One region of the Metapseudomonas otitidis genome, then DNA from elsewhere that is predicted to be linked to it. Evidence: predicted binding sites of a transcription regulator. Region 1 holds the regulator's gene; the other holds the start of a gene.
The links. Region 1 encodes FliA, which starts transcription of late flagellar genes. Its sites were predicted from a motif close to CTAAAGTTTNNNNNNNNNNNGCCGNTAA; they were not measured.
Positions count from the first base shown of each region.

Region 2: a site for FliA is predicted at 4,474-4,501, ahead of PotMrB4_RS16305 (methyl-accepting chemotaxis protein). Genes of this name have one in related genera too.

Region 1 is NZ_AP022642.1:3,945,144-3,952,881, reverse strand. It holds gene flhA (flagellar biosynthesis protein FlhA) at 1-762, shown strand, start outside; gene flhF (flagellar biosynthesis protein FlhF) at 778-2,124, shown strand; gene fleN (flagellar synthesis regulator FleN) at 2,200-3,033, shown strand; gene fliA (RNA polymerase sigma factor FliA) at 3,030-3,776, shown strand; gene PotMrB4_RS18115 (chemotaxis response regulator CheY) at 3,859-4,233, shown strand; gene PotMrB4_RS18110 (protein phosphatase CheZ) at 4,253-5,038, shown strand; gene PotMrB4_RS18105 (chemotaxis protein CheA) at 5,051-7,369, shown strand; gene PotMrB4_RS18100 (protein-glutamate methylesterase/protein-glutamine glutaminase) at 7,412-7,738, shown strand, end outside.
Region 2 is NZ_AP022642.1:3,583,871-3,591,608, reverse strand. It holds gene PotMrB4_RS16340 (LysE family translocator) at 1-44, opposite strand, end outside; gene PotMrB4_RS16335 (hypothetical protein) at 193-822, shown strand; gene PotMrB4_RS16330 (MarR family winged helix-turn-helix transcriptional regulator) at 829-1,284, opposite strand; gene PotMrB4_RS16325 (aminotransferase-like domain-containing protein) at 1,366-2,532, shown strand; gene PotMrB4_RS16320 (glutathione S-transferase family protein) at 2,547-3,146, shown strand; gene PotMrB4_RS16315 (GFA family protein) at 3,228-3,578, shown strand; gene folE (GTP cyclohydrolase I FolE) at 3,645-4,205, opposite strand; gene PotMrB4_RS16305 (methyl-accepting chemotaxis protein) at 4,548-5,864, shown strand; gene PotMrB4_RS16300 (Smr/MutS family protein) at 5,904-6,461, opposite strand; gene PotMrB4_RS16295 (hypothetical protein) at 6,510-6,830, opposite strand; gene PotMrB4_RS16290 (cysteine hydrolase family protein) at 6,933-7,529, opposite strand.

The DNA.
Region 1 (7,738 bases):
GGCACCCTCAACGGCATCGCCGCCAAGGATCCGGCGTTTGGTCTGGAAGCCGTCTGGATCGACGCCAGTCAGCGCGACCAGGCACAGTCCCTGGGCTACACGGTGGTGGATGCGAGCACGGTGGTGGCCACCCACCTCAACCAGATCCTGCACAAGCATGCCCACGAGTTGTTGGGACACGAGGAGGTGCAGCAACTGATGCAGTTGCTGGCCAAGAGCTCGCCGAAGCTGGCCGAGGAGCTGGTGCCGGGGCTGGTGTCGCTGTCGACGCTGCTCAAGGTGCTGCAGAACCTGCTGCAGGAACAGGTGCCGGTACGCGATATCCGCACCATTGCCGAAGCCATCGCGAACGTGGCGCCGAAGAGTCAAGATCCCGCCGCGATGGTGGCGGCGGTTCGCGTCGCACTTTCCCGCGCAATCGTCCAAGGCATTGTGGGACTAGAGCCGGAGCTGCCTGTGATTACCCTGGAGCCCAGGTTGGAACAGATTTTGCTGAACAGTATGCAGAAGGCCGGTCAGGGCGCGGAGGACGGCATCCTCCTCGAACCGGGCATGGCCGAGAAGCTGCAACGTTCCCTGGTGGACGCGGCGCAGCGCCAGGAGATGCTCGGCAAGCCGGCGATCCTCCTGGTGGCAGGCCCGATCCGATCCATGATGTCGCGCTTCGCCCGGTTGGCTGTACCCACCATGAACGTACTGGCCTACCAGGAAATACCGGACAACAAGCAGGTCACCATAGTTGCGACTGTGGGGCAGAACTAACCGAGGTCACAGGCCATGCAGGTCAAACGTTTCTTCGCTGCGGATATGCGCCAGGCCATGAAACTGGTGCGGGACGAACTGGGCGCCGATGCTTCCATCATCGGCACCCGGCGCGTGGCCGGTGGTGTCGAGATCACGGCGGCACTCGACTACCCCATGCCTGCTCCGGCCCCCAGCAAGCCGAACCCGGCCTTGGAAGCGGAGCTGCGCCGCACCCAGGCGCGCATCGCCGAGGCCCATGCCGAGCTGTCCAATCGCGCCGCTCGCGCGGATGCCGGACGCAATCGCCAGCTGGTTCCGGATCGTTCCGAGCCTTCGCCGGAGGCCCTCGAGGCCGCCATGCGCCCGACCCGTCCCGCCGTGGCGCCGGCAGCCGTCGCGGCCGTTCCGGTCACCCCGGCTGCTGCGCCGATGGTCGACCAGCGCGCGCTGGATGCCATGCGTTTCGAGCTCAATGGGCTGCGCGAGCTGATCGAAGTCCAGCTTGGTTCCATCGCCTGGAGCCAGATGCAGAATCGTCGCCCGCAGCAGGCCAATCTGTGGCGTCGCCTGCAGCGGATGGGGCTGCCGGTGGAGCTGTCCCGTGTGCTACTGGAGCGCGTGAGCAGCGTCAAGGATCCGCGCCAGGCCTGGCGCATGGTGCTGGCCCACCTGGCCCACGCCATCCGTACCCCTGCCGAGGAGCCTCTGGAAGAGGGGGGCGTGATCGCCCTGGTCGGTCCCGCCGGCATGGGCAAGACCACCACCCTGGCCAAGCTGGCCGCCCGCTACGTGCTTAAGTACGGCGCCCAGCAGATCGCCCTGGTGAGCATGGACAGCTACCGGATCGGTGCCCAGGAACAGCTGAAGACCCTGGGCCGCATCCTCGGTGTGTCTGTCACTCACGTCGATCCGGGCCAGTCGCTGACCCAGGCTCTCGCCCCCCTCGCACGCAAGCGTGTGGTGCTGATTGATACGGCGGGGCTGCCGGCGAACGATCCGGCGCTTAAAATGCAGCTCGAGACACTGGCCAGTCGCAGCGTGAAAGCGCGCAATTTCCTCGTTTTGGCTGCAACCAGTCAAAGCCAGGTGCTGAAAGCGGCCTACCATAGTTACAAGCGGTGTGGCCTTTCGGGCTGCATCCTGACCAAGCTCGATGAAGCCGCGAGCCTGGGCGAAGTGTTGGGACTGGCTATCGGCCAGCATCTGCCGGTAGCCTATCTCGCTGATGGGCCTCGGATTCCGGATGATCTCCAGGTTCCGCGCAGTCACCAACTGGTGAGCCGTGCGGTGAGCCTTCAGGCACCGGAGGACCCCAGCGAGGAAGCCATGGCCGACCTGTTCGCAGGTCTGTACCAGGCGCCCACTCGCCAGGTTGGATAGAAACCCAGAGCCGCCCGGGATGGGTGGCGTGAATGCGCCAAGTGGCCCAGTCGACGTGAACAAGGTGTGTGATAAATGGGTAGTTTGCATCCCGTACAGGTGATTGCTGTAACCGGTGGCAAGGGCGGTGTCGGCAAGACCAACGTATCCGTGAACCTCTCGCTGGCGCTGGCCGACCTGGGGCGCCGCGTGATGCTGCTGGACGCCGACCTCGGCCTGGCCAACGTCGACGTGCTGCTCGGGCTGACGCCCAAGCGGACCCTGGCGGACGTGATCGCAGGCGAGTGCGACCTGCGTGACGTGCTGCTGCAAGGGCCGGGCGGCGTCCGCATCGTGCCAGCCGCTTCCGGCACGCAGAGCATGGTCCAGCTCTCGCCGATGCAGCATGCCGGCCTGATCCAGGCGTTCAGCGAGATCAGCGACAACCTGGACGTGCTGGTGATCGACACCGCCGCCGGCATCGGCGATGCGGTGGTCAGCTTCGTCCGTGCTGCGCAGGAAGTGATCGTGGTCGTCTGCGACGAGCCTACGTCCATTACCGACGCCTATGCGCTGATCAAGCTGCTCAACCGCGACTTCGGCATGAGCCGTTTCCGGGTCCTGGCCAATATGGCCCACAGCCCGCAGGAAGGTCGCAACCTCTTTGCTAAGCTGACCAAGGTGACCGATCGCTTCCTCGATGTGGCCTTGCAGTACGTCGGCGCCGTCCCCTACGACGAGTCCGTGCGCAAGGCGGTGCAGAAGCAGCGAGCGGTCTACGAAGCGTTCCCGCGTTCGAAATGTGCCCTGGCGTTCAAGGCGATTGCTCAGAAGGTCGACAGCTGGCCGTTACCGGCCAACCCCCGCGGCCACCTTGAGTTCTTCGTCGAGCGACTGGTGCAGCAACCCATCGCGGATTCGACCGTATGACACCACCCGCAAGTGGACTTCGCATGTACAACAAGGCTCAGGCCGGGGATTCCCAGCACCAGCTGATCGAGCGCTACGCGCCCCTGGTCAAGCGGATCGCCTACCACCTGCTGGCACGCTTGCCGGCGAACGTGCAGGTTGAAGACCTCATGCAGGCGGGGATGATCGGCCTGCTGGAAGCATCGAAGAAGTACGACTCCAGCAAGGGTGCGAGTTTCGAGACCTACGCCGGCATCCGCATCCGCGGGGCGATGCTCGACGAGGTCCGCAAGGGCGACTGGGCACCGCGCTCGGTCCACCGCAATACCCGGATGGTCAGCGACGCCATCCGCAAAGTCGAGGCAAGAACTGGACGTGACGCTAAAGATCAGGAGGTTGCGGCCGAACTTGGATTGAGTCTCGAAGATTACTACGGCATCCTGAGCGACACTTTGGGCAGCCGGCTGTTCAGCTTCGACGACCTTCTGGAAGGCGGGGAGCATGGCACGGCGCACGAAGATACCGGAGTCACCCATCTCGAACCTTCGAATGACCTGGAAGACGAGCGCTTCCAGGCGGCGCTGGCCGATGCCATCGCCAATCTGCCGGAACGAGAGCGCCTGGTGCTGGCGCTGTATTACGACGAAGAGCTGAATTTGAAGGAAATCGGTGAAGTGCTGGGAGTCAGTGAATCCCGAGTCAGCCAGTTGCACAGCCAGTGCGCCGCACGTCTGCGGGCCCGGCTGGGTGAGTGGCGTGCCTGAAGCACACCGGTTTTTCGATTGAACGACGCCCCCGTGACCCGGGGGCGTTCAGGACTGTACGGAGGTCGATTTGGACAAGAACATGAAAATCCTCATCGTGGACGATTTCTCTACGATGAGACGCATCATCAAGAACCTCCTGCGTGATTTGGGCTTCACCAACACCGCAGAGGCCGACGACGGCACAACCGCCTTGCCGATGCTGCACAGCGGCAATTTCGATTTCCTGGTCACCGACTGGAACATGCCCGGCATGACTGGCATCGACCTGCTGCGAGCCGTGCGCGCTGACGAGCGCCTGAAGCACCTGCCGGTGCTGATGGTGACTGCTGAAGCCAAGCGCGATCAGATCATCGAAGCCGCCCAGGCCGGCGTGAACGGGTACGTGGTCAAGCCGTTCACGGCCCAGGTGCTCAAAGAGAAGATTGAAAAGATCTTCGAGCGGGTCAACGGCTGATGCCAGTCGCGAGGACGCCATGGATAAAGATTCCCAGTCGGGAGACCTCGAGTCGACCCTGAAAAATCATGCACGCGAGCTGGTGGAAACCCTTGAAAAGGGCAACTTCGGCGATGCGGTGCAACTGATCCACGAACTGAACAAGGTTCGCGACCGCGGCCTCTATCAGGAAGTCGGCAAGCTCACCCGCGAGTTGCACAATGCGATCGTCAACTTCCAGATCGATCCGCATTTGCCCCACGCCAAGGAAATGTCCCAGATCGCCGATGCGACGGATCGTCTCTCCTACGTCGTGCACATGACGGAGAAGGCAGCCAACCGCACCATGGATCTGGTGGAGGAGAGCGCACCGCTGCTCAATGGCCTGGGCGATGAAGCCCAGAGCCTTTCCGAGGAGTGGGGGCGCTTCATGCGGCGCGAGATCGGCGCGGATGCGTTCCGGGAGTTGGCCAAGCGCATCGAATCGTTCCTGGCGCGCAGCCAGCGCGACACCGAGCAGCTATCCTCCCATATGAACGACATCCTGCTGGCACAGGACTATCAGGACCTGACCGGGCAAGTGATCAAACGCGTCACCCAGTTGGTGACCGAAGTTGAGCACAACCTGGTGAAACTGGTGCTGATGGCCAGTGATGTAGACCGTTTCGCAGGCATTCAACATGACCGCGAAGCGATGGTTGTCGAGAAAGAAAAACTAAAAGATCCATCTAGGGGTGAAGGTCCGCAGATCAATGCCGATAAGCGTGATGACGTCGTGGCCGATCAGGTCGACGTCGATGATCTGTTATCCAGCCTTGGTTTCTAGGGGAGCCGCCTAATGAGCTTCGACGCCGATGAAGAAATCCTCCAGGACTTCCTGGTAGAGGCCGGCGAAATACTGGAGCAATTGTCCGAGCAGCTCGTTGAGCTGGAGAGCCGTCCGGACGATATGGATCTGCTCAATGCCATTTTCCGGGGTTTCCACACGGTCAAGGGCGGAGCTGGTTTCCTCCAGCTAAACGCCCTTGTGGAATGCTGCCACATCGCCGAAAACGTGTTCGACATCCTCCGCAAGGGTGCGCGTCGAGTCGATGCCGAGCTGATGGACGTGGTGCTTCAGGCACTGGATACCGTCAACGAGATGTTCAGCCAGGTACGCGAGCGCTCCGAGCCGACGCCCGCCACGCCCGAGCTGCTGGCCGCATTGTCGCGCCTGGCAGAGCCTGCGGGTGCGTCCGAGCCTGAGCCTGTTGCTGAGGCTTTTGAACCTGAGCCCGAGCCCGAGCCGGAGGCCGAAGAGCCTGCCGCGCCGGCATCGGGCGACATCACCGACAGCGAGTTCGAGCAACTGCTGACGGCGCTGGACGAGCCTTCTGGTTCCGCTGCCGAACCCGCAGCCGGCAACGAAGCGGCCGCGTCGGATGAAATTACCGATGACGAGTTCGAAGCGCTGCTGGACCAGCTCCATGGCAAGGGCAAGTTCGTCGGCGATGCGGCGCCAGCTGCCAGTGCGCCCAAGGCGCCCGAGCCGGTTGCTGCCCCTTCTGCCTCGCCGGGCGGCGATGACATCACCGATGATGAGTTTGAAGCCCTGCTTGACCAGCTTCACGGCAAGGGCAAGTTCGTCGCCCCTGCTGTGGATGACACCGCACCGGCTGCTGTCGCGTCTGCGCCCGATACCGCAGCACCGGCTGCGCCGGGCGGCGACAACATCACCGATGACGAGTTCGAAGCCCTGCTGGACCAGCTCCATGGCAAGGGCAAGTTCGTCGCGGAGGCTCCTGCCTCGTCAGCCCCGGCCAAGCCGGCGGCACCTGCGAAGCCCGCTGCGGCACCCGCCAAGCCTGCGGCCACACCCGCCGCGAAAGCGACCGAGCCGGCGAAGCCTGCTGCCGCCAAGCCCGAACCTGCCAAGCCTGCGCCGGCAGCTGCCCGTCCGGCTGCGCCGACGGCTAACGGAGACAAGGCTGCTCCTGCGGCAGCCAGCGAAACGGAAACCACCGTACGGGTGGACACCGCTCGCCTGGACGAGATCATGAACATGGTGGGCGAGCTGGTACTGGTGCGTAACCGCCTGGTGCGTCTCGGTGCCAACAGCGGTGACGAGGCCATGGCCAAGGCCGTGTCGAACCTCGACGTGGTGACCGCCGACCTGCAGACCGCGGTGATGAAGACCCGCATGCAGCCCATCAAGAAGGTCTTCGGCCGCTTCCCGCGTCTCGTGCGCGACCTGGCCCGCAACCTGAAGAAAGAGATCAACCTCGAGCTGGTGGGGGAGGAGACCGACCTCGACAAGAACCTCGTCGAGGCGCTTGCCGACCCGCTGGTCCACCTGGTGCGCAACGCCGTGGACCACGGTATCGAGACGCCCGAGGAGCGCGAGGCCGCCGGCAAGGCACGTACCGGTCGCGTCGTGCTGTCCGCCGAGCAGGAGGGTGACCACATCCTTCTGATGATCACCGACGACGGCAAGGGCATGGACGCGAACATCCTCCGCGCCAAGGCCGTCGAGAAAGGGCTGCTTGACAAGGATGCCGCCGACCGCCTGACCGAGCTGGAGTGCTACAACCTGATCTTCGCCCCGGGCTTCTCGACCAAGACCGAGATCTCGGACGTATCCGGTCGTGGCGTCGGGATGGACGTGGTGAAGACCAAGATCTCCCAGCTCAACGGCACGGTGAACGTGTTCTCGCAGAAAGGGCAAGGTTCCAAGATCGTCATCAAGGTGCCGCTGACCCTGGCGATCATGCCGACGCTCATGGTGATGCTGGGCAACCAGGCCTTCGCCTTCCCGCTGGTCAACGTCAACGAGATCTTCCACCTCGACCTGTCCCGCACCAACGTCGTGGATGGCCAGGAAGTGGTGATCGTCCGCGACAAGGCCCTGCCGCTGTTCTACCTCAAGCGCTGGCTGGTTCGTGACGCCTCATACGAGGAGCAGGGTGAAGGGCACGTGGTGATCCTCTCCGTGGGTACCCAGCGCATCGGCTTCGTGGTGGATCAACTGGTCGGCCAGGAAGAAGTGGTGATCAAGCCGCTTGGCAAGATGCTGCAGGGGACGCCCGGCATGTCCGGTGCCACCATTACCGGCGATGGACGAATCGCCCTCATCCTCGACGTGCCGAGCATGCTCAAGCGCTACGCGCGCCGCGGTTGATCGTTTAGGCGGCCCGTTGGGGGCCGCCTGTTAGGAGTGTTTATGGCAGTCAAGGTTCTGGTGGTTGATGACTCCGGCTTCTTCCGTCGTCGCGTTTCGGAGATTCTGTCCGCCGACACCAATATCCAGGTGGTAGGGACCGCCACGAATGGCCGGGAGGCCATCGACCAGGCGCTGGCGCTCAAGCCCGACGTCATCACCATGGATTACGAAATGCCCATGATGGACGGCATCACCGCCGTGCGGCACATCATGCAGCGCTGCCCGACTCCGGTCCTGATGTTCTCCTCCCTGACTCACGAAGGCGCCCGGGTAACCCTCGATGCGCTGGATGCCGGTGCGGTCGACTTCCTGCCGAAGAACTTCGAG
Region 2 (7,738 bases), 360 kb from region 1:
ACGAGGGCAAACAGCGCAAAGGCGAGCAACAGTTCCAGGCTCATGGCAGGTCTCTCTTCTTGGAGGGAGAAAGCCTACGGCGTGGCGCTTCGCCGCGCCCCGTACAGCGATGTGCGCAAAAAGCGATACAGTCGCGTGACGTCTCCCGTGTGCACCGTTACTGTGCCGGTCAGTTGAATCAGGAGCCCCGTCATGGACGAAAACCCCTACGCACCCCCTCAGGTCGAACTGCTCCAGCCGGAGGCGCCGCGCCCGTTGCCGGAATGGAGCGCTGGCCAGCTCAGGCTGTTGGGCTGGCTGTCCCTGGTCGGCTTCCTGGGCAACCTGGTGCTGTTGCTGGGTGTGGTGTCGATCGGCTGGTTCGGGATCGAGCTGCCGGTGGCCTACACCGATTGGTCGGGCCTTTCCCTGGTGCTGCTGGGCAGCTATGTCTCCCTGCGCTTCAAGGTCTTCGCCGAGGCGCGTTTTGCTGCCACCGGCCTGACCTGGCCCACCTGGGTCGTGGTGGTCACCAGTGTGCTGCTGCAGGTGATGCTGATGACGGTGGGCGACCAGCTGGGGAGCCTGGGGTGGGAGATGGCCCTGTACGGCTCCGGTCTGGTTCTGTGCGGGGCGGGGTGTATCTGGCTCGGCGTGCGCCTGGTGAAGGTGCCGGACACCTATGCGTCTTTCCGGGTCGTGGCCGGTGCCATCCTGGTGACGGGTGTGATGCTGGTTTCGCTGCTGCTGGCGGCGTTAAGTTCGCTGCCGGCGTTGGTGTCGGTGGTGGCCACGGCGCTAGTGTTCTTCCGGGGGGCGCGGGAGCTGGAGGGCGGGCGCTGAGGCGCCTCAGGTGCCTTCCGGCTCGTCCTGGCGGGCGCCGCCCAGGGTCTGGTTGACCTTCAGCCAGCCTTCCACCGCATCGGCCCCGGCCTCGCCGAAGGCCCGCTCCAGCAGGCGGGCCTGCTCCCGACGCAGGCTCTTCTCCAATTTCGAGCCTTCTGCCGTCAGCCCCAGCTGGCGCTTGCGCTTGTCGTCGTCGGCGGTGCTGCTCTGCACCAGGTCCATCTCCATCAACTGGCGCAGCGGCGTGTTCAGCGCCTGCTTGCTCACGCCGAGGTAGCCGAGCATTTCCTTCACACTCAGCCCCGGGTACTTCGCTATGAAGAACAGGATGCGGTGGTGCACCCGCGACAGCCCGCGACGGGCGAGCATTTCGTCGGGCTTGCTGGTGAAGGCCTGGTAGCCGAAGAAGAAGGCTTCCATGGCGGCGTGCTGGACGGCGGGGTTTTTCAGGTCAAGCATATTGACGTATCCATCCCGGGCATCGTAGTTTCGGTCAAGCAGTTTGACTCAATTCTCACGCCTTCGCACCCGGTGACATCCATGGCCTTCTCCGAACGCATCGCCCGCCTGAAAAGCTCCCTGATCCGTGAAATCCTCGCTGCGGCGCAGCGCCCGGAGGTGATGTCCTTCGCCGGTGGCCTGCCGGCCGAGCCGATGCTGCCGAAGGTGGAGTGGGCGGACATGCCGGCGAGCATGGGTCAGTACGGCATGAGCGAGGGCGAGCCGGCCCTGCGTGAGGCGGTGGCTGCCGAGGCGCGCGCCCTGGGTGTGCCCTGCGATGCCAGCCAGGTGCTGATCGTCAGCGGTTCCCAGCAGACCCTGGACCTGGCGTCCAAGCTGTTCATCGACCCGGGCACCGAGGTGCTGCTGGAGGCGCCGACCTACCTGGCCGCGCTGCAGGCGTTCCAGCTGTTCGGTGCCGACTGCATCGCCGTGGCCCAGGAGGCCGACGGCCCCGAGCTGGCCTCCCTGCGCCAGCGCCTGGAGCAGCACAAGCCGGCCTTCGCCTACCTGATCCCGACCTTCCAGAACCCCTCGGCGGTGCGCTACAGCGAGGCCAAGCGCGACGCCGTGGCGGCGCTGCTGGACGAGTTCGGCGTGACCCTGATCGAGGACGAGCCGTACCGCGAACTGGTGTTCGACGGCGGCAGCGCCACCCCCATCGTGAGCCGCTTGAAGAAGGCCAGCTGGATCTACACCGGCACCGTCTCCAAGACCCTGCTGCCGGGCCTGCGCGTGGGCTTCCTGATCGCCAGTCCGGACCTGTTCCCCTACCTGCTGCGCCTGAAGCAATCCGCCGACCTGCACACCAACCGCATCGGCCAGTGGCAGGCCCTGCAGTGGCTCGGCAGCGAGCAGTACCGGGGCCACCTGGCCGAGCTGCGTGACTTCTACCGCGTGCGCCGCGATGCCATGCAGGCGGCGCTGGAAGAACACTTCGGCGACCTGGCCACCTGGGAAGTGCCCCAGGGCGGGCTGTTCTTCTGGCTGGCCCTCAAGCAGCCGCTGGATACCCGCACCCTGCTGAAGCCGGCGCTGGACCAGAACGTTGCCTTCATGCCGGGCGAGCCGTTCTTCATCGATCCGGACAACCACCCCGGCTACCTGCGCCTGAACTTCAGCCATGTGGCGCCGGAGCGCCTGGGCGAGGGGCTGCGCCGTCTGGCCAGCGTGGTACGGGAAGCCCAGGCCGCCCAGGCCGTCTGATCGAGGAGCAGGCGATGTACAAGGTTTACGGTGATGTGATTTCCGGCAACTGCTACAAGGTCAAGCTGATCCTCGAGCTGCTCGGGCAGCCCTATCAGTGGGTGCCGGTGGACATCCTCAAGGGCGAGACCCAGAGCGAGGCCTTCCTGGCGCTCAACCCCAACGGCAAGATCCCGGTCCTGGAGCTGGAGGACGTCACCACCCTGTGGGAGTCCAACGCCATCCTCAACTTCCTGGCCGAGGGCAGCGACCTGCTGCCCACCGAGCCGCGCCTGCGCACCCAGGTGTTGCAGTGGCAGTTCTTCGAGCAGTACAGCCATGAGCCCTATGTGGCGGTGGCGCGCTTCATCAAGCGTTACCAGGGCATGCCGGCCGAGCGCGCCGAGGAGTACCAAGTGTGCCTGGTGCGCGGCTACAAGGCCCTGCGGGTGATGGAGCAGCAGCTCTCCCGCACGCCGTACCTGGTGGGGGATGCCTATTCGATCGCGGACATCGCCCTGTACGCCTACACCCACGTGGCGGAAGAGGGCGGCTTCGACCTCTCCGGCTTCCCCGCCATCCAGGCCTGGATGGCACGGGTGGCGGCTCATCCGCGTCACGTCAGCATCGGCTGAGGCGGCACGTCGCCGCCATGGCGCGCACGGCAGCCCTGGTCTAACGTCCTCCGGGTCCATTCCGGGCCTGGAGGCGTGCAGATGAAATACCGGGGAGGCTGCCATTGCGGCCGTATCGCGTTCGAGGTCGAGGGCAGCCCAATCACCGAGGTGATGGCCTGCAACTGCTCGCTGTGCAGCAAGCGTGGCTACCTGCTGTGGTTCGTCCCGCGCGCCCAGCTGGTGCTGGAGACGCCCGAGGCCGACCTGTCCACCTATCGCTTCAATCGCATGCAGATCGCCCATCACTTCTGCGGCACCTGCGGTTGCGCGCCGTTCGGCGAGGCTTCCGATCCCCAGGGCAACGCCATGGCAGCGGTGAACGTGCGCTGCCTGGAGGGCGTCGATCCGGATGCGCTGCAGGTGCGCAAGGTGGATGGGCGCAGCTTCTAGCGGGTCGTCTTCCGGGGCGCCAAATAAAAAAACCGGCCCTGGGCCGGTTTTTTCGTGGGCGATCCCTCAGCGGATCAGGTTGAGGAACTCGCTGCGGGTCGCGGAGTTGTTGCGGAATTCGCCGAGCATCACCGATGTGATCATCGAGGAGTTCTGCTTCTCCACGCCGCGCATCATCATGCACATGTGCTGGGCCTCGATCACCACGGCCACGCCCAGGGCGCCGGTGACCTGCTCCACCGCTTCGGCGATCTGCCGGCTCAGGTTCTCCTGGATCTGCAGGCGGCGGGCGAACATGTCGACGATGCGCGCCACCTTGGACAGGCCCAGCACCTTGCCGTTGGGCAGGTAGGCCACGTGGGCCTTGCCGATGAAGGGCAGCAGGTGGTGCTCGCACAGGGAGTACAGCTCGATGTCCTTGACCAGCACCATCTCGCTGTTGTCGGAGGTGAACAGGGCGCCGTTGATCACCTCGTCCAGGGTCTGCTCGTAGCCGCGGCAGAGGTACTGCATGGCCTTGGCAGCGCGCTTGGGGGTGTCCAGCAGGCCTTCGCGGTTCACGTCCTCGCCCAGTTGGCCGAGGATCGCGGTGTAGTGGCTTGCCAGTTTGTCGGGACTAGAGTCCATGGTGCTTCCAGAATCGAGTGGATGTAGGCGGACCATTGGCATGCCCATCGGGCCCGGTCGTTGGCCGGGGCAGCCCTTACGGCTGCATCGCACGCGGTGGGGGCGGGACGCTCTGACGGCGGCTTCCGCACGGCCACCCGGCACATGGTCGCGTTTCGTTCGGCGGCGATTGTACTGCGCCTGCCCGTGCTTGCCGAACTTCTTTGGCCGTCCCGCCGTCTGATGGCAGTCGGCTATCGTGGCGATAGCAAGCTTCGATTGCCCATCGCTTCAGCCAATCCCTAGGCTGCCGATACCTGTGTCGTCCTTCTTATCCTCATGCCGTCTTCGAGGTCCTGCCTAATGTTCCAGTCATCCCTCAAGCGCGAGCTGGCCGAGTGCCAAGCCCAGCTCGCGCAGGCTCTGGCGCGCCGTAGCGCCGTCGATCGCTCCATGGCGGTCATCGAGTTCCTGCCGGATGGCACCATCGTGTCCGCCAACGAGAACTTCCTCTCCGCGGTCGGTTACCGCCTGGAGGAGGTGCAGGGACGGCACCACCGGATGTTCTGTGATCCGGCCTATGCCAATAGCGCCGAGTACCGCCGCTTCTGGGAGCGCCTGGCGACGGGCGAGTTCATCCGCGACCGCTTCCGTCGACGTGACAAGCAAGGGCGCGAGCTGTGGCTCGAGGCCAGCTACAACCCGGTGCGTGACACGGCCGGGCGGGTGGTCGGGGTGCTCAAGCTGGCCACCGATATCACCGCCCAGGTGGTGCGTGAACAACAGCAGGAAAGCCTGATCAGCGCCATCGACCGTTCCATGGCGGTGATCGAGTTCAACCTCAAGGGCGAGGTGCTCACCGCCAACGAGAATTTCCTCAGCCTGATGGGGTATCGCCTGGACGAGATCCGTGGGCGCCATCACCGGCAGCTGTGTACCCGCGAGGATGGCGCTTCGCCCGAGTACGCGCAGTTCTGGGAGCGCCTGAACCGCGGTGAGTTCTTCTCCGGCCGCTTCAAGCGGGTCAACAAGCGCGGGGATGTGGTCTGGCTGCGTGCCACCTACAACCCGGTGTTCGACGCCAATGGCACCCTCTACAAGGTGGTGAAGCTGGCCTCGGACGTGACCGAGCAGGTACTGCACCAGCAGGCCGAGTCCGAAGCGGCGCAACTGGCCTACGAGATATCCCTGCAGACCGACGGTGGTGCGCAGCGGGGTGCTGAAGTGGTCCAGCGCACGGTGGACGTGGTGCAGGGCATCGCTGGCGAATTGAACCGGGCGGCCAGCGGCATTTCGGCCGTGAGCCAGCAATCCGACCAGATCAGCAGCATCGTCCAGACCATCCGCGGCATCGCCGACCAGACCAACCTGCTGGCGCTGAACGCCGCCATCGAGGCGGCACGGGCCGGCGAACAGGGGCGCGGGTTCGCCGTGGTGGCAGAGGAGGTGCGCAACCTGGCGGCGCGCACGGCCCAGGCGACGGTGGAGATCGTCGACGTGGTACGGCGCAACCATGAGCTGTCCCAGGAGGCGGTGCAGAGCATGGAAAGCAGCCGCGAGAAGGTGGAGCAGGGGGTGCAACTGGCCAGCCAGGCAGGCCAGGCGATCCTGGAGATCCAGGAAGGTGCCCAGCGGGTGGTGGAAGCCATCCGCCAGTTCAGTTCCACGCTGGAACGTTGAACCAAGGGGCCGCCCGGTGCCGGGCGGCCCTGGTCACGGTTACTCGTCGCGGCCTTCGAGCATGGTGCGTCGCAGCATCACGTAGAGGGCGCCGGTGCCGCCGTGGCGCGGCAGGCAGGAGGTGAAGCCGAGCACCTGGGGATGCTGGCGCAGCCAGGTGTTGACGTGGCTCTTGATCAGCGGGCGCTTGCCATCCAGGCGTGCGGCCTTGCCATGGGTGATGCGCACGCAGCGGATTTCCAGCTTGGTAGCCTCGGCGAGGAAGTCCCAGAGCGTCTCGCGGGCCTTTTCCACGGTCATGCCGTGCAGGTCGAGGCTGCCCTCGAAGGCGATCTGGCCCTGCTTGAGCTTGCGCATCTGGCCTTCCTGGACGCCGTCGCGGGCCCAGTTCAGTTCATCCTCGGCACCCACATCGATCACGAAGAGGTCGGACAGGCCGTCCACCTTGGTGCTGGTGCCCGCCTGGGTGGCGTTCTGCCGGCGGCTGACGACCTGCTGGCGGTCGGCACGCGGTTTGCCGACATCCGCGCGGTCGTGCTGGATGCGTTTGACGCCACGCATCTGCTGGCTGAACAGGGAAAAATCGTCGTCTTGCATGAGGGCCTCCACAGCGGCTGCCCAGTTTACCCGCGAGGCGGGGCGACGTCAGTGGCGTTTCTTCATCAACCGGGGCGACAGGTCCAGGTTGCTGCGCCTGCGGAAGCGCCTCCGTGCATGGCGCCAGAGCCCAACGCCGAAGGCCAGCAGCAACAGGCCGCTGACCAGCAGGGTCAGCGCGGCGCCGGTGCTGTCGTTGAGCGGGCCCAGTGCCGGCGGACGGCCGAGCAGGGTGGCCGAGCCGGCCATCGCCAGGAGGATGCCCAGGGTGGCGATCAGTGCCGCACAGCCGGCCAGCAGCCGCCACCCCAGGTGCCGGGGCGCATGGGGGCGAAGGCGGCGGGCGTCGAATCCATCGGGTTGTCTCATCCGGTCTTCCTCGTCTTGATCGGGCGTATGACCGGAACCAGCGGGTGGGGTTCCTGCCATTCGCCCGATAGGAGAGGGCCGGCTTTGCGGTGAGGCGTTGCCTCAGGCGAGGGCGCGTGCGTTGGGTACGACGCTGGCGAAGTTGTCGGCGAGGGCGATGACCTCGACGCGGTGCATCTCGTCGGCGCTGATCACGCCGCCGTCAGGGGTGGGCAGGTCACGGGTGGCGCAGGCGGCGGCGACCAGGGTGCAGCGGTAGCCGTAGTCCTTGGCGGCGCGCACGGTGGTGCTGACGCTGGAATGGGTCATGAAGCCGCAGACGATCAGGTCCAGGTGGCCGATCTCCTGCAGGCGGTCGTGCAGGTCGGTGCCGGCGAAGGCGTTGGGCAGGCGCTTCTCGACGACCACCTCGCCAGGCAGCGGGGCGGCTTCGGGCATCTGTTGGCCACGTTCGCCCTGGGGGTCCAGCAGGCCACCCGGAACGCCCAGGTGCTTGACGTGTACGACGGGAGTGCCGGCTGCGCGAGCGGCGGCCAGCAGGGTCGCGATCTCCTCCAGTGCCGCGTCGAGGCCGGGCAGGGCCAGGACGCCGCTGCGGTACTCCTCCTGGACGTCGATGATGACCAGCGTGGCGTTGCTCAGGGTGGTCGGCGGGTAGCCCCGGCCGCTGAGTTGGAACATGGATTTGGGAGCAGACATGCGAATCTCCGGTACGACGTAGGCCGCTATTGTCCGCCGTGTGACGCGATAAGTGAACCATGTCGCGCAATCCTCTTGCGGGAACCTTCCCGCCCGGCGCACCATCGAAGCCCTTCGGATGGAGTCGAAGTCGCCGTGTGCAAGGAGTTGCCGCATGAATGGCCTGTCTGATCTTCCCCCTTCTTTCTGGTTGCTGTTCGCCTGCGCCG